DNA from 3 places in the Pantoea sp. AS142 genome. Region 1 is predicted to be linked to each of the others. Evidence: predicted binding sites of a transcription regulator. Region 1 holds the regulator's gene; each other region holds the start of a gene.

The links. Region 1 encodes PurR, which represses purine synthesis genes. Its sites were predicted from a motif close to CANGCAAACGTTTGCNTG; they were not measured.
Region 2: the regulator PurR is predicted to act here: its motif matches at 2,036-2,053, upstream of WFO64_RS02650 (amino acid aminotransferase).
Region 3: the regulator PurR is predicted to act here: its motif matches at 2,141-2,158, upstream of WFO64_RS12785 (7-cyano-7-deazaguanine/7-aminomethyl-7-deazaguanine transporter).

The regions. Positions count from the first base shown of each region.
Region 1 is NZ_JBBCMO010000001.1:966,721-971,881, reverse strand. It holds gene WFO64_RS04875 (C40 family peptidase) at 28-825, shown strand; gene cydH (cytochrome bd-I oxidase subunit CydH) at 872-961, opposite strand; gene purR (HTH-type transcriptional repressor PurR) at 1,243-2,268, shown strand; gene punR (DNA-binding transcriptional activator PunR) at 2,256-3,170, opposite strand; gene punC (purine nucleoside transporter PunC) at 3,278-4,480, shown strand; gene cfa (cyclopropane fatty acyl phospholipid synthase) at 4,791-5,161, shown strand, end outside.
Region 2 is NZ_JBBCMO010000001.1:540,299-545,459, reverse strand. It holds gene asnS (asparagine--tRNA ligase) at 1-447, shown strand, start outside; gene ompF (porin OmpF) at 749-1,885, shown strand; gene WFO64_RS02650 (amino acid aminotransferase) at 2,117-3,307, shown strand; gene WFO64_RS02645 (MBL fold metallo-hydrolase) at 3,350-3,979, opposite strand; gene WFO64_RS02640 (YcbK family protein) at 4,019-4,567, opposite strand; gene ldtD (L,D-transpeptidase) at 4,753-5,161, opposite strand, start outside.
Region 3 is NZ_JBBCMO010000006.1:93,789-98,949, reverse strand. It holds gene WFO64_RS12795 (zinc/cadmium/mercury/lead-transporting ATPase) at 1-1,672, shown strand, start outside; gene tusA (sulfurtransferase TusA) at 1,727-1,978, opposite strand; gene WFO64_RS12785 (7-cyano-7-deazaguanine/7-aminomethyl-7-deazaguanine transporter) at 2,183-2,848, shown strand; gene WFO64_RS12780 (DcrB family lipoprotein) at 3,077-3,631, shown strand; gene iolE (myo-inosose-2 dehydratase) at 3,690-4,586, opposite strand; gene WFO64_RS12770 (Gfo/Idh/MocA family protein) at 4,634-5,161, opposite strand, start outside.

The DNA.
Region 1 (5,161 bases):
CTGACAACTTAACGACTTCAATGGACTATGCGTTTAATCATTACGCTTTTCATGCTGGCCTTTGCGCAACTGTTTTTTAACATCGCCGCTGCGTCGCCGCACGCACCGGTGAACGTTAGTACGCATAAGGCAGAGAAAAAGAGCGCGCGCGACGATGAGCGCCGCAAGCGTCGCCCGTTGAAAACGGTGACGAAAAAAACTCGCCTCAGCTCGGTTCAAAAACTAAAAACTAAAAAACAGAAAAAAGTCGAACTCATCGCTAAACAGACACCTGCTAAAAAGACCTCGCTTAAAACAGCCCGTATCAACAAGAACAAAGACAAGAAACGCTATGGTCATCAGCGCCCGCTGAAAACGGTTGAGGTAACCCCCAGCGAGACCGGCACGATTAAAATGAGCAAATCTCATCGCCAGCGCTACCAGAAAGCGCGCGAAACAGCGATGACCAAGCTGATGGGTCAGTTAGGTAAGCCGTATCAGTGGGGCGGCACCTCACCGCATACCGGTTTCGATTGCAGCGGTCTGGTCTGGTACGCGTATAAAGACCTGGTGAAGTTTAAAATCCCACGAACCGCTAACGAGATGTATCACCTGCGTGATGCTGCGCCAATCAAGCGTGAGTCGCTGGAGAAAGGCGATCTGGTCTTCTTCCGCATCAATGGACGCGGTACTGCTGACCACGTCGGCGTTTACCTGGGCAACGGCAAATTTATCCAGTCACCACGTACCGGCAAAGATATTCAGATCAGCGCATTAGGGGAAGATTACTGGCAACGTCACTATATTGGTGCCCGTCGCGTGATGACGCCGAAAACCATACGCTGAGTAGCAGAACAAGCAGAAGAGAGCCGGGATAATCCCGGCTTTTTTATTAGTGCAGAATGGCAGTAAAACTAAAGGCCACAATCATCAGCAGACAGCCCACGGTGGTCATTAAAGCCAGTTTAAGATCGGTACTCATTGCTTGCTCCTTCATCACACAATTAGTGTGGATATCGCATTTTCCCACAGGGCCCAGTAAAAATCTCGTTTTATCCGTCCAGCCTTGTTAGAATCCCGCCTTTGTTGCGCAACGCGCGCAACCCTGATTCCGTTTGCGCACGCTGTCAGGCGGTTTTTCTCCGCCAGGAGCCTGTTTTCTGTCCGGTAAAGCGGCATTTTTGCGGAAAAAACCCTGAACAGACGCAAACGTTTAACACAAAGCTTATCATAGGGTTAGATAGGCACTGGAGTCCGATTTTCATGGCAACAATTAAAGATGTGGCGAAACGCGCAGGAGTCTCAACGACGACCGTTTCGCACGTCATCAATAAAACCCGCTTTGTGGCTGAAGAGACGCGCAACGCGGTCTGGCAGGCGATTAAGGAACTGCACTACTCACCGAGCGCCGTGGCGCGCAGCCTGAAAGTGAACCATACCAAGACGCTGGGCCTGCTTGCCACCTCCAGCGAAGCGCCCTATTTCGCTGAAATTATTGAAGCGGTTGAAAATCACTGTTTTGATAAAGGCTATACATTGATTCTGGGTAATGCGCATAACGATCTGCAAAAACAGCGCGCCTATCTCAGCATGATGGCGCAGAAACGCGTAGATGGTTTGCTGGTGATGTGCTCTGAATATCCGGACGACCTGCTGCAAATGCTGGAAGAGAACCGCAATATTCCGATGGTAGTGATGGACTGGGGCGAGTCGCGCGCCGACTTCACAGACACAGTACTGGATAATGCCTTTCAGGGCGGTTATCTGGCGGGACGCTATCTGATTGAACGTGGACATCGTGAGATTGGTGCCATTCCCGGTCAGATGGAGCGTAACACCGGTGGCGGCCGCCATGCCGGGTTCCTGAAGGCGCTGGAAGAGGCGGGTATTCAGCCGCGCACCGAATGGATTGTGCAGGGTGACTTTGAGCCGGAGTCGGGCTATCAGGCGATGCAGCAGATCCTGTCGCAGAAGCAACGCCCGACGGCAGTGTTCTGTGGGGGTGACATCATGGCGATGGGCGCGATTTGCGCCGCCGATGAGATGGGTTTGCGCGTACCACAGGACATTTCGGTGATCGGCTATGACAATGTGCGCAACGCCCGCTATTTCGCCCCCGCCCTGACCACAGTGCATCAGCCTAAAGCCCAGTTGGGTGAGAAAGCGCTGGATATGCTGCTGGACCGTATCACCAGTAAGCGTGAAGTTTCACAAACGATTGAAGTCCATCCCACGCTGATTGAGCGCCGTTCAGTAGCCGATGGCCCGTTCCGCGACTATCGCCGGTAATCTTCCCTTAACCACTCCTGATTAAGCGTTTGCGCATCACCCAGATAGCTGAGCAACCAGCCTGTCGCCGGTGATGCGCGATCCTCTGCCCAGCTGACGCAACATGGGCTGTCCGGAAACGCCACCGGCAGCGTCAGTTCAACCAGTTCGCCGCTGTCGAGCAGTGGCCTGGCCAGATGACCAGGCACCATCGCCACGCACAATCCCGCCTGCACGCACTCAAGGCCGGTTTGCCACTCCGGCACCACCAGCCTGCGCTGGTTATCCAGCGTCCATGTCATACGACGCGGCAGTGCGCGTGACGTATCCTCCAGCACCAGTGATGGCCAACTGCGCAGCGTGTCGTCATCTATCTGGCTCGCTTGCGTCAGGGGATGGTGAGGCGCGACAACGCAACGCCAGTTGAGTTTGCCCATATCCCGAAAGGCAAACCGTCCGCCAACCGGAATCGCCTGAGTCGCACCAATCGCCACATCCACCCGGCCATCGGCCAGCGCATCCCATACACCGTTAAAAACTTCATAGCTGATGATCAACTCCATATCGGGGAAGTGGCGATAGAAATCTTTGACCATTTGCCGGGTGCGCTGAGGCTTAGCAATACGGTCAACGGCAATGCTTAGCTGGCCGCGCCATCCGTTGGCCAGTTGCTGACACTGTCGCCGTGTGGCAAGCATTTTTTTGATGATGCTGCGCCCTTCCCGGACAAAATGTTCGCCTGCCGGGGTCAGAACCACTTCACGATGCTGACGTTCGAATAGCGGTACCGCTAGCCAGTTTTCCAGCTGACGCACCGTATAGCTGATGGCAGAAGGTACCCGGTGTAACTCCTGCGCGGCGGCGCTGAAGCTGCCCCCGCGGGCGACGGCGTCAACCACTTCTAATGCATATTCTGACCACATAATTTGCCTTCAAAAATTTTAACAGCAATCGGCAAATATTACCGTTTCACAGCGTCAGACGCACCTTTTACACTCTGACGCGTTTATCCTGCCAAAATGAGAGTCAAATGTCGTCGAATAAAGGATTCATGCCCTATCTTGCCCTGCTGAGCATGCTGGGCTTTTTAGCCACTGATATGTACCTGCCCGCCTTTGGCGCAATGCAGCAAACTTTTAACACCTCGCCCGGCCTGATCAGCGCCAGCATGAGTCTATTCCTGGCAGGCTTCGCCTGTGGTCAGCTCTTCTGGGGCCCCCTTTCCGATCGCATCGGCCGTAAACCGGTGCTGCTGGCCGGACTGGCCATGTTTGGTGTTGGCTGCGCAGGCATGCTGTGGGTAAATGATATCTATCTGATGCTGGCGCTGCGCTTTGTTCAGGCAATTGGTGTCTGTGCTGCGGCCGTGAGTTGGCAAGCGCTGGTGGTGGATCGCTACCCTGCCGCGCGCGCCAACAAAGTATTTGCCACCATTATGCCACTGGTTGCACTCTCTCCGGCGCTGGCCCCATTGCTGGGTGCCTGGCTGATCGGTCACTTCCACTGGCGTTCGATTTTCCTGGTGCTAACCCTGATTGCGGTGGCGTTGATTCTGACTACTCTGCGCCTGCCCACCGTGCGTAAGCCCGCGGGCGAAAAAGGTACGCAGCCCGGCTTTTTCACCCTGCTAAAATCACGGGTCTACAGCGGAAATGTGCTGATCTATTCCGCCTGTTCAGCCAGCTTTTTTGCCTGGCTGACCGGCTCGCCCTTTATTCTGGCGGATCTGGGTCTCTCGCCTGCCGATATCGGCCTGAGTTATGTGCCGCAAACACTCGCCTTTTTAATTGGCGGATTCAGCTGTCGCGCCCTCCTCAACCGCTTTAGCGGCGCACAGTTGCTGCCCTGGTTGCTGGGAGTCTATAGTCTGAGCATTCTTGCGCTGTTTGCTGTTGCGCTGTCAGGCAATAGCACGCTAATGAGCCTGATGGCACCCTTCTGCGGTATGGCGCTGGCTAACGGTGCGGTCTATCCGATTGTGGTGTCCGGTGCGCTGATGCCTTTCCCGCACGCCACCGGTAAAGCGGCAGCGTTGCAGAACACGCTGCAGTTAGGACTCTGCTTTGCCGCCAGCCTGGCGGTGTCGGCCGGATTAACCCAGGCGCTGTTTACCACCACACTGATGATGACGGTAACTATTCTGCTCGCGCTGATCGGTTACTTTATGCAGCGTGCAGCAAGCGCACAAACTGTTGTTGCCTCTGCGCAACCTGCCTGCCAGGATAATCACTGACGCACTGACTTTTTAGTTAGCTTCCTAACAATAAGTTATTGAATATTGACCTGCGTGAGAATATACTCATTCGGGTCAACAAACCTGTAATAAATCAACAATATAATAACGTAATAATCTGATTGGCACCCTGTTGCCGGGACGGTATTCGCGCGCGTTATTCACACCCTAACCGACCTGCTACAGGCGATTCCAGTCCTCTGTATCACACAGATAACCGGTGTACGGAGTCATCCGTGCCGTTCCTCAACGCCTGACGAAGTTGGCTATTATTTGTTCAGGCTCAGATTGGACAGGTGGTGGAAAAGCTATGAGTTCATCTTATGCAGAAGCAGTGAGTCCTGAAGAGAACCATTGGTATCGCATCGTTCACGAACTGCTGGAAAAAGCGGATATCGAAATTAATGGTTCACGTCCCTGGGATATTCATATTACTCATCCGGGTTTTTTTAAACGTGTTCTGCAGGAGGGATCGCTTGGGCTCGGTGAGAGCTATATGGATGGATGGTGGGAGTGTGATCGGCTGGATATTTTCTTCCACCAGGTACTTAAACATAAACTTGATGAGCAGCTTCCTCATCACTTTAAAGATACGCTGCGCATTGCCGCTGCACGCTTAACTAATCTGCAATCAAAAAAGCGGGCCTGGATTGTCGGTAAAGAGCATTACGATCTTGGCAA
Region 2 (5,161 bases), 430 kb from region 1:
ATCCTGATGAACTGTGGTCAGAGCTTTGAAAACCCAGTTTCCTGGGGTATCGATCTCTCTTCAGAACATGAACGCTATCTGGCAGAGAAACATTTTAAAGCACCGGTAGTGGTGAAAAACTATCCGAAAGACATTAAAGCATTCTATATGCGCCTGAACGAAGATGGCAAAACCGTGGCGGCGATGGATGTTCTGGCGCCAGGGATTGGTGAGATCATCGGTGGTTCACAGCGTGAAGAGCGTCTTGAGGTGCTGGATGCTCGTCTGGAAGAGATGGGTCTGAATAAAGAAGATTACTGGTGGTATCGTGACCTGCGCCGCTACGGTACCGTGCCACATTCAGGCTTCGGATTGGGCTTTGAACGTTTAATCGCCTATGTGACTGGCGTGCAAAATGTCAGGGACGTCATCCCCTTCCCGCGTACTCCACGCAATGCGAGTTTCTAAAATTCAGCATTAAATATAAGAAATTCATATATATAAAGAGGTCGGCACTGCCGGCCTTTTTTTATTTTTGTAAATTTTGAGTTATCTCACAAAGTTCCGTATTTTTTACACTTTGTAATACAAATTTTCTCTTTGAAACCAGATTACGAGTTTAGTAGCATTTTCGAGGTAGAATTACGGCGGGGGGGATGGAAAGATGCGTGCAGACACAGGAAGACACCAAACTTCGTTCAGGGTTCCCGTAAAGGTTTCTTGACGGCAGTGGCAGGTGTACAAATAACTCCAATGAGGGTAATGAATAATGATGAAGCGCAATATTCTTGCAGTGATTATCCCAGCTCTGTTAGCCGCCGGCGCAGCAAACGCTGCAGAAATCTATAACAAAGACGGCAACAAACTGGACCTGTACGGTAAAGCTGTTGGTCTGCACTACTTCTCTGATAACGATGCCGCGGATAACGATGGCAACAACGGCGACAAATCTTACGTTCGTTTTGGTTTCAAGGGCGAAACGCAGATTAATGACCAACTGACTGGTTACGGCCAGTGGGAATACAACATTCAGGCGAACAACTCTGAAGGTTCAGACGCACAAGATGGTAACAGAACCCGTCTGGGCTTTGCCGGTCTGAAATTCGGTGACGCTGGCTCAATCGACTACGGCCGTAACTACGGTGTGGTTTATGATGCAATTGGCTGGACCGACATGCTGCCAGAGTTCGGTGGCGACTCAGGATATTCAGATAACTTCATGAACGGTCGTAGCACCGGCCTGCTGACCTACCGCAACACCAACTTCTTTGGTCTGGTAGATGGCTGGGACTTCGCAGTTCAGTATCAGGGTAAAAATGAGCGTACTGACACCCGTCGTGCTAACGGCGACGGCTGGGGCGCTTCAACCAGCTATACCTCACCAATCGGTGTCGGTGTTGTTGGTGCATATAGCAGCAGCGATCGCACTGACTCTCAGGCAGACGGCACCACTGACATTAATGGCAACGTAGTTGGTCAGGGTAAACGCGCAGAAAACTGGGCAACTGCTCTGAAATATGATGCAAACAACGTTTACCTGGCAGCGATGTACGGTGAAACCCGTAACTCTACGCCAATTACTGTTAACACCAGTGTGAATGCTGCAGGCGTTACACAGACAGGTGCTGCCTCTGCTAATAAAGCACAGAACATTGAACTTGTTGCACAGTATCAGTTCGACTTCGGTCTGCGCCCATCCATTGCTTATGTACAATCTAAAGGCAAGGACATTGAAGGCGTGGGCGATGCTGACCTGGTTAAATACATCGACGTGGGCGCGACCTACTACTTCAACAAAAACATGTCTACCTATGTGGACTATCAGATCAACCAGCTGGATGACAACAACGCGCTGGGCCTGAACACTGATGACACTGTAGCCGTAGGCCTGGTTTACCAGTTCTAATCCTGCTTAAACATGTTGAAAAACGGGGCTACGGCCCCGTTTTTTATGTCTGTGATTCCCCTGAACCGCCTATCTTCCCGCCCTGTTACCCCGTTTTAACCTCTGCATTTCCTCGTCGCGCAATCCACACTGCAAAATGTATGAATTTGTCTCGCAAACGGTTGGCATTTGCCTGACCGGGCGCTAACCTGAGAGCCCTCTTGCTAAAGTTCACGCTAATGGACCTGACACATGTTTGAATCGATCTCTGCTGCACCCGCCGATCCTATTCTTGGGCTGGCCGATCTGTTTCGTGCTGACGACCGCCCCGAAAAAATAAACCTGGGTATTGGCGTCTATAAAGACGAAACCGGCAAGACCCCGGTGCTGACCAGTGTTAAAAAAGCTGAGCAATACCTGCTGGAAAATGAAACCACCAAAAACTATCTCAGCATTGATGGTCTGGCTGATTTTGCCCGCTGCACACAGGCCCTGCTGTTCGGCAACCAGAGCCCGCTAATCACCGCTGGCCGCGCTCGCACGGCTCAGACACCGGGTGGTACAGGCGCGCTACGCGTTGCAGCCGATTTCCTCGCCACGCAAACATCGGTGAAACGGGTCTGGATCAGCAATCCGAGCTGGCCGAATCACAACAACGTGTTCAATGCAGCCGGCCTTGAGGTCTGTGAATACCATTATTACGACCCGGCAAACCATACGCTGGATTTTGAGAGCATGCTGGCGTCGCTGCAGCAGGTTCAGCCTGGTGACGTGGTGCTGTTCCACGGCTGCTGCCATAACCCGACCGGTATCGACCCGACCGCTGAGCAGTGGCAGCAGTTGGCGCAGCTTTCACAGGCCAATGACTGGTTGCCGTTGTTCGACTTCGCCTATCAGGGCTTTGCCCGGGGTCTGGAGGAAGATGCAGAAGGCCTGCGTATTTTTGCTGCATCGCATCAGGAATTGATCGTCGCCAGTTCTTACTCTAAGAACTTCGGCCTGTACAACGAGCGTGTGGGTGCCATCACCCTGGTGGCGGCGGAAGCCAGCGTGGCAGATACGGCGTTCAGCCAGGTCAAATATACCATTCGTGCGAACTACTCCAATCCGCCAGCGCATGGTGCGGCCATCGTCGCCACGATTCTGGGCAACGATACCCTGCGCACCATCTGGGAGCAGGAGCTGTCGGACATGCGCCAGCGCATTCAGCGCATGCGCCAATTGTTTGTGAACACACTGGCGGAAAAAGGCGCACAGCGCGACTTCAGCTTTATCATTAAGCAGAACGGCATGTTCTCGTTTAGTGGATTAACCAAAGACCAGGTAATTCGGCTGCGTGAAGAGTTTGGTGTCTATGCCGTCAACTCAGGCCGGGTGAATGTGGCGGGCATGACGCCAGACAATATGTCTGCGCTGTGCGAAGCGATTGTCGCCGTGCTGTAAGCAGGATGACCTAATTGAAAAATGGGCCTGCTGGCCCATTTTTTATTGCAGAAAAGGATTACTGATGCGTTCACGTCCCAGCGTAGAAATCGGGCCGTGACCGGGCAGAAACGTAACATCATCGCCCAGCGGCAGTAATTTTGTGCGGATAGCATCAATTAACTGCTGATGATCGCCCTGCGGGAAGTCTGTGCGTCCCACACCACCATTAAAAATCACATCGCCTGAGATCAGTAACCGTCCTGAACGGTCAAAGAACACCACATGGCCAGGCGAATGTCCCGGGCAGTGCAGGACTTCCAGCGTGGTCAGCCCTACCTGTACGCTCTCCCCCTCTTCCAGCCAGCGGTCGGGCGTAAAAGGTGCACATTCATCAAGTCCGAACATCCGGCTCTGGGTAGGCAGTGCTTCCAGCCAGAATGCATCACGCTTATGCGGTCCGATAATCGGAATCTGGTAGAAAGCAGCCAGTTCGACAGCTGCCCCGACGTGATCAAGGTGTCCATGCGTCAGCAGAATCTGAGTCGGTTTAAGTTTGCAATGCTGCAGCGTTTGTTTGATTAGATCGGCATCGCCGCCAGGGTCGACCAGTGCGGCTTCACGAGTAGTGTCGCACCAGATAACTGAGCAGTTTTGGGCAAACGCTGTAACAGGAATAATGTGGTAATTCATAACGCTCCATGACCGGCTCACGCAGCGTTGCCGGTATCATTACCAGTGCCTGATCGGCCCGGTATCAATATGTACAAAGTTACTGCGGGGATAATATCCTACACCACCGGCACGCAGAGATAACGCCGCTTTGCGAACATTGGCTAATGAAATACCTTCAATATGGAAATCCATTGCCTGGCCTTTGGTGTGATAGCTGTGCTTTGCCACCCCAGGACCGCTCTCACGTAACATATTGTTGGTTGCAAGTGAACGATAGCCGGAAACCAGCTGGATCGGTTTACGCATTCCCAGCAGCGCCTGCAAGCGGAAGATTTGGTCAAACAGGTGCGGGTCAATGCTTTTCACTTTATTGGCCCGATAGTCACGGAAAAAGTGATTTAATCGTGACAACTCATCCTTGTCGTAACTCTTACCATTAAAAAACTCAGTTTTAAGGGTTTCACCGGTGTGGAGATTATTAAGCATCAATACACGCGGGCGAGACGTAGAAAGCGAGGCCTTAGCAGAAGCGGGCAATAATGCCAGTCCAGCGGCGGCGCTACCGCATAGCAGTAGTTTGCGACGAAAAGAATCAATAGTAGACATGTAACGGTTTACCTGAGAGTGAAGCCATAGAAATGTGTAAAAAGCGCACAGGCCGAACCATAACTTTCTCTCAGTGGAGCGTCAACCCATCAGCAAACGGTTTGCGAGGCGATCCCCGAAGCGATCGCCATTTGATCATATTTTTCTGAATGACCGGCGGGCTGCTAACGATTTAAAATCAATCACTAGAGCAGCAATTGCTCAGCCCGGCTCAGAGCCTGACTGCCCGAACGGGCGGTGTCATCATAATTGTAAATATCTGTGCGGAACTGCGGTTTGCCATCATCAGCAACCCACGCCGTCAGATAATAGAGATTGACCGGAATGCGATGGCGAATCGACACATAGCGGGTGTCACCCTCTTTCAACGTGCTGGAAATACGGACATCGTTCCAGCCCGCATCCTGAAGTAATAAGCCAGCCAATTCAGACGCTTTGTTTACACGGACGCAGCCTGAGCTGAGCGCGCGGATATCACGCTGAAACAAGTTATGGTTCGGCGTGTCGTGCAGGTAAATCGCATCTGAGCTTGGCATATTAAATTTATAACGGCCCAGCGCATTCGCCACGCCCGGCGCCTGAATCAGCCGATAA
Region 3 (5,161 bases), on a different contig from region 1:
GCCTTTTACCATAGAAACCTTAATGACGCTGGCATCGGCTGGCGCGCTGATTATTGGCGCACACGCTGAAGCTGCGATGGTGCTGGTGCTGTTTCAACTGGGTGAACAACTGGAAAGCTATGCCGCCTCCAGGGCGCGCAGCGGCGTAACCCGCCTGATGGCATTGCGGCCTGAATCGGCGATTCGCCTTGAAGAAGGAAAGCGTATTGACGTGCCGCTCGCGGCGCTGCAACCCGGCGATACGATTGAAGTCGCGGCAGGCAGCCGTTTGCCGGTCGATGGCCGTTTAATCAGCCCGCTCGCCAGTTTCGATGAGAGTGCGCTGACCGGTGAATCGCTGCCAGTAACCCGCACCAGTGGAGAAAAAATCCTCGCCGGTGCCACCAGCGTTGATCGACTGGTGATGCTGGAAGTGGTATCGAAGCCGGGTGAAAGCGCTATCGACCGGATCCTGCAACTGATTGAGGAAGCAGAAACACACCGTGCGCCGGTTGAGCGTTATATCGATCAGTTCAGCCGCCTCTACACGCCGCTGGTAATGCTGCTGTCGCTGCTGGTGATGGTGATGCCGCCACTGCTCGGCGCAGGCGACTGGCAGCCGTGGATCTACAAAGGGCTGACCCTGCTGTTGATTGGCTGCCCCTGTGCGCTGGTGATCTCTACGCCAGCCGCCATTACCTCCGGGCTGGCTGCGGCGGCACGTCAGGGCGCGCTAATCAAAGGCGGGGCGGCGCTGGAGCGGCTGAGTTCAGTGCGCAGAATGGCGTTTGATAAAACCGGCACTCTGACACTGGGCAAGCCTCAGCTGACACAGATCCTGCGGTTTGGTGCGGCCAGTGAGTCAGAGATGCTGGCGCTGAGCGCTGCGGCGGAACAGGGTGCGACTCATCCGCTGGCCAGCGCTATCGTGGCGGCCGCACAGACGCGTCAACTGATGATGCCTGACGCGCAGGATCAGCAGGTGCAAGCGGGACGCGGCATCACTGCACTGATAGCTGGCCAGCAGATTCAGCTGATGACGCCCGGCCATGCCCCCGGTCTGACGCCGCAGCAAAGCGTGCAGATTGCGCAGCGGGAAGCCGAAGGTGAAACACTGGTCGTGTTAATGCGCGATGGTGAGGCGCTGGGAGCGCTGGCTCTGCGCGATCAGCTGCGCGACGATGCCGTATCTGCATTACAGGCGCTGAAAAAGCTGGGTATTGATAGCCTGATGCTGACCGGCGATAACCCGCGCGCCGCAGCGACGATTGCCCGCCAGCTGGATATTGATTATCGCGCCAGTCTGCTGCCCGCCGATAAAGTCGTAGCGATCCGGGAACTGAGTCAGCAGCAGCCGCTGGCGATGGTCGGGGATGGCATTAACGATGCACCGGCGATGAAAGCGGCGACGCTGGGCATTGCCATGGGCAGCGGCACCGATGTGGCGCTGGAAGCGGCCGATGCTGCCCTGACGCGTAATCAGCTCAGCAATCTGGCCCCGATGATTGCGCTGGCACGCCGCACGCGTCGCATCATCCGCCAGAATATTGGCATTGCGCTGGGGCTGAAGGCGATTTTCCTGGTCACAACCCTGCTGGGTCTGACCGGACTCTGGCTGGCAGTACTGGCGGATTCGGGGGCAACCGCGCTGGTCACAGCTAATGCGCTACGGTTACTGCATCGCCGCGCCTGAGTGCAGGGCTTCTGATCTGAAGAGTGAGGTTAACGACGGCCTGGGCGGCTGTGGTTAACCTGCCATGCCTTTGCGGATCAGAAACTGATAGGGCAGCGTGTCAGTCTGCTGCGCCAGCAGGCCATGTTCCATAAAGCGACAGAAGCCGGGAATATCGCGGGTCGTCGCCGGGTCATCGGCGATGATCATTAACGTCTCGCCATCCTGCAAACTGCGAACGGTTTTGCGCACCATCATCACCGGCTCCGGGCAACGCAGGCCGCGGGCATCCAGCTGATGGTCAGCAGAGGAAAAAGCATCGCTCATAATCGACTCGGTTCAGGTAAGGGGCGCTCATTCTAGCGCGTGCTGGCGGTGAATCAAGGCGATAACGATTGCGCTAAAATTAACCATTGCATAAAAAGCACAACGCGGTAAGATGCCGCCGCTTTTTGCTCATAAAACTGCCTGGCGCTGCCCGAACGGCGTCCCGCAATGGGTTCCCTCACCCCAACATTAAAAAGGTTGAATATGCTCGCATTTTCTTCACGTCAGCGCCTGCATGCGCTTTTCTGGTTATCGCTGTTTCACCTGCTGGTGATCACCTCCAGTAACTATCTGGTTCAGCTGCCCGTTTCAATCTTTGGCTTTCATACCACCTGGGGTGCGTTCAGCTTCCCGTTTATCTTCCTGGCGACCGATCTTACCGTGCGTATTTTTGGCGCACCGCTGGCCCGACGCATTATCCTGGCGGTGATGATTCCGGCGCTGTTTATCTCTTACGGCGTCTCGGCACTGTTTTATCAGGGTGAATGGCAGGGCTGGCTGGCACTGGAAAAGATGAATCTGTTTGTTGCCCGTATCGCCTGCGCTAGCTTTATGGCTTACGCGCTGGGTCAGATCCTCGATGTTCACGTGTTCAATCGTCTGCGTCGTCTGCCACAGTGGTGGGTTGCACCAGGCTGCGCCATGTTCCTGGGGAATATCAGCGATACGCTGGCCTTCTTCTTTATCGCCTTTTATAAAAGCCCCGATGCGTTTATGGCGCAACACTGGGTAGAGATTGCCCTGGTGGATTACAGCTTCAAAGTGCTGATTTGCATGGTCTTCTTCCTGCCCGCTTACGGTGTGTTACTCAACGCGGCGCTGAAGCGTCTGGCTGAACGCCAGACTGTCCGACAGGTAAATTTCGGCTAGCCCCCTATTCCATCAGGCGTAATGGTTGCAGGCAGTCTGAACACGGACTGTGCGGAACAACTGGAACGTACACGTTGTACGTGAGGATTGCGAGCACTGCCCAGGTTCTGACCCGCCATACAATTTTCTGCCATTACCCGCTAAGATCTTCTGACAATCATCAGGTTGCGTTTGCAACCTGATTCCTGTTGTATTAATGCCTGACTGGAAACTTAAAAAGGGATTCTGATGCGCAACCTGGTGAAATATGTAGGAATGGGATTACTGGTAATCGGCTTAGCGGCCTGTGACCAGAAGAAAGATGAAGCGGCGAATGACAACGGTGTCAGCGCCAGTCAGTCGGCGCAAACCGTCACGCTGATGGATGGCAAACTGAGCTTCTCACTGCCACCAGGCATGTCAGATAAAAGCGGTAAACTGGGTTCACAGACCACTAATATGCACGTTTATGCTGACGAAACCGGTGCCCGAGCGATTATTGTGATTGCCGGTGATCCGACCAATGATGGACTGGATGTGCTGTCGAAGCGTATGGAACAGCAGCAGCGTAATCGCGACCCGCAGTTGCAGGTCGTGTCGAACAAGTCTGTGACGCTGAAAGATCAGCCAGCACAGCAGCTGGATACGGTAATTTCTGCCAAAAATCAGACCTCATGGTCCTCAGTGGTTCTGGCAAAAGTAGATGGCAAGCTGGTGACGCTGCAGATTACGCTGCCAGGCGATAATCAGCAGCAGGCGCAGAGCGATGCTGACAACATTGTGAAAAGCATTACGCTGAAGTAAACCAGACGGCTGGCTCCCCTGCACAGTGGGAAAGCCAGCCTTCGGTCAGAAGCGCCTTTTATAACCCTGCATTCTCGCGAATATATTTCCGCGCTTTCACCGCATACTCGAACGGATTGGCCAGCGCCGGATCCTGCTCCGCCTCAACGACCATCCAGCCTTTGTAGCCGTAATCATCCAGGATTTTGAACACGGGTTTAAAGTCGATCACGCCATCGCCCGGCACGGTAAAGGTGCCCTTTTTCACCCCGTCCAGGAAAGAGAGATGGTTCTCACGTACCTCGGCGACCACCTCATCACGCACATCCTTGAGATGGACGTGGAAGATGCGCGGCAGATATTTTTCCAGCACCGCCAGCATCTTCTGCTGGGAGCCTTCGGAGTAGTAGACGTGGCCGGTGTCATAGAGTAAACCGACCTGCTCGTCGGTCATCGCCATAAACCGGTCAATCTCTTCGGTGGTCTGGATGCCGGTGCCCATGTGGTGATGCAGCGTAACGCGCATCCCCTTCTCCGCCGCGATGCGCGCCAGTTCGTTATAGCCTTCCGCGGTTAACCGCCACTCTTCATCGCTGAAAATCGCTTTCTGTTCAAACACCGCCAGCGTGGTGCCCTGAATACTTTTGCTCTGCTCAGAACAGCCAATCACCCGTGCGCCCATCTCATGCAGAAAGTTCATATGATTGATGAACTCATCGATGGTTTTCTCTTTGTCTCCGTTGGCGAAAAAGGTGCTGAACCAGGCATTGCAGATCTCGATGCCGCGAATGTCGAGCATCGGTTTCAAAATAGCCGGGTTGCGGGGGTATTTGCTGCCCACTTCGCTGCCGGTAAAGCCTGCCAGCGCCATCTCACTCACGGTCTGCTGAAAAGTGTTTTCACTGCCGAGATCCGGCATGTCATCGTTGGTCCAGCCGATCGGGGCGATCGCCAGTTTTACATTCTCTTTGTTCATCATCTTTTTCCCGGAAGGAGAGCGGCCAGGCCGCGTATAGGGCTGAATCAGTTATAGAAAGCAGGACGCGGCGGCATCTCTACCGGCTCAATCGCACCACTGCTTTGCGCTTTGATGCAGGCATCGGCTGCCACTGAGGCGGCAAAGCCATCCCAGGCAGAGGGCCCGGTAAGCTGGCCCGCTTTGATGCCATTGATAAACGCCTGCATCTCAACGTCATACGCCTCGATAAAGCGATCTTTCCAGTCCACCAGGATGGTGTTCGACAGGCGGGCATCTTTCCGCAACTGCACCGAAGAGGGCTCTGGCAGGCGGGCAATTCCTTCTTCACCCACCACTTCACACTGAATGTCATAGCCGTAAGCGCAGTTAACGAAGATTTCGACGTCAATGCGTACCCCTTTGTGGGTTTCGAACAGGACGATCTGCGGATCTTTCAGATGACGATGTGACTTCGATGTAACGCGCGGGAAGACCACCTGCACCGTTTTATAGTCATCGTTTGTCAGCCAGCGCAACACATCCAGCTCATGGATCAGGGTGTTGCTGATCGCCATCGGCGTGGAGTAGTTCTC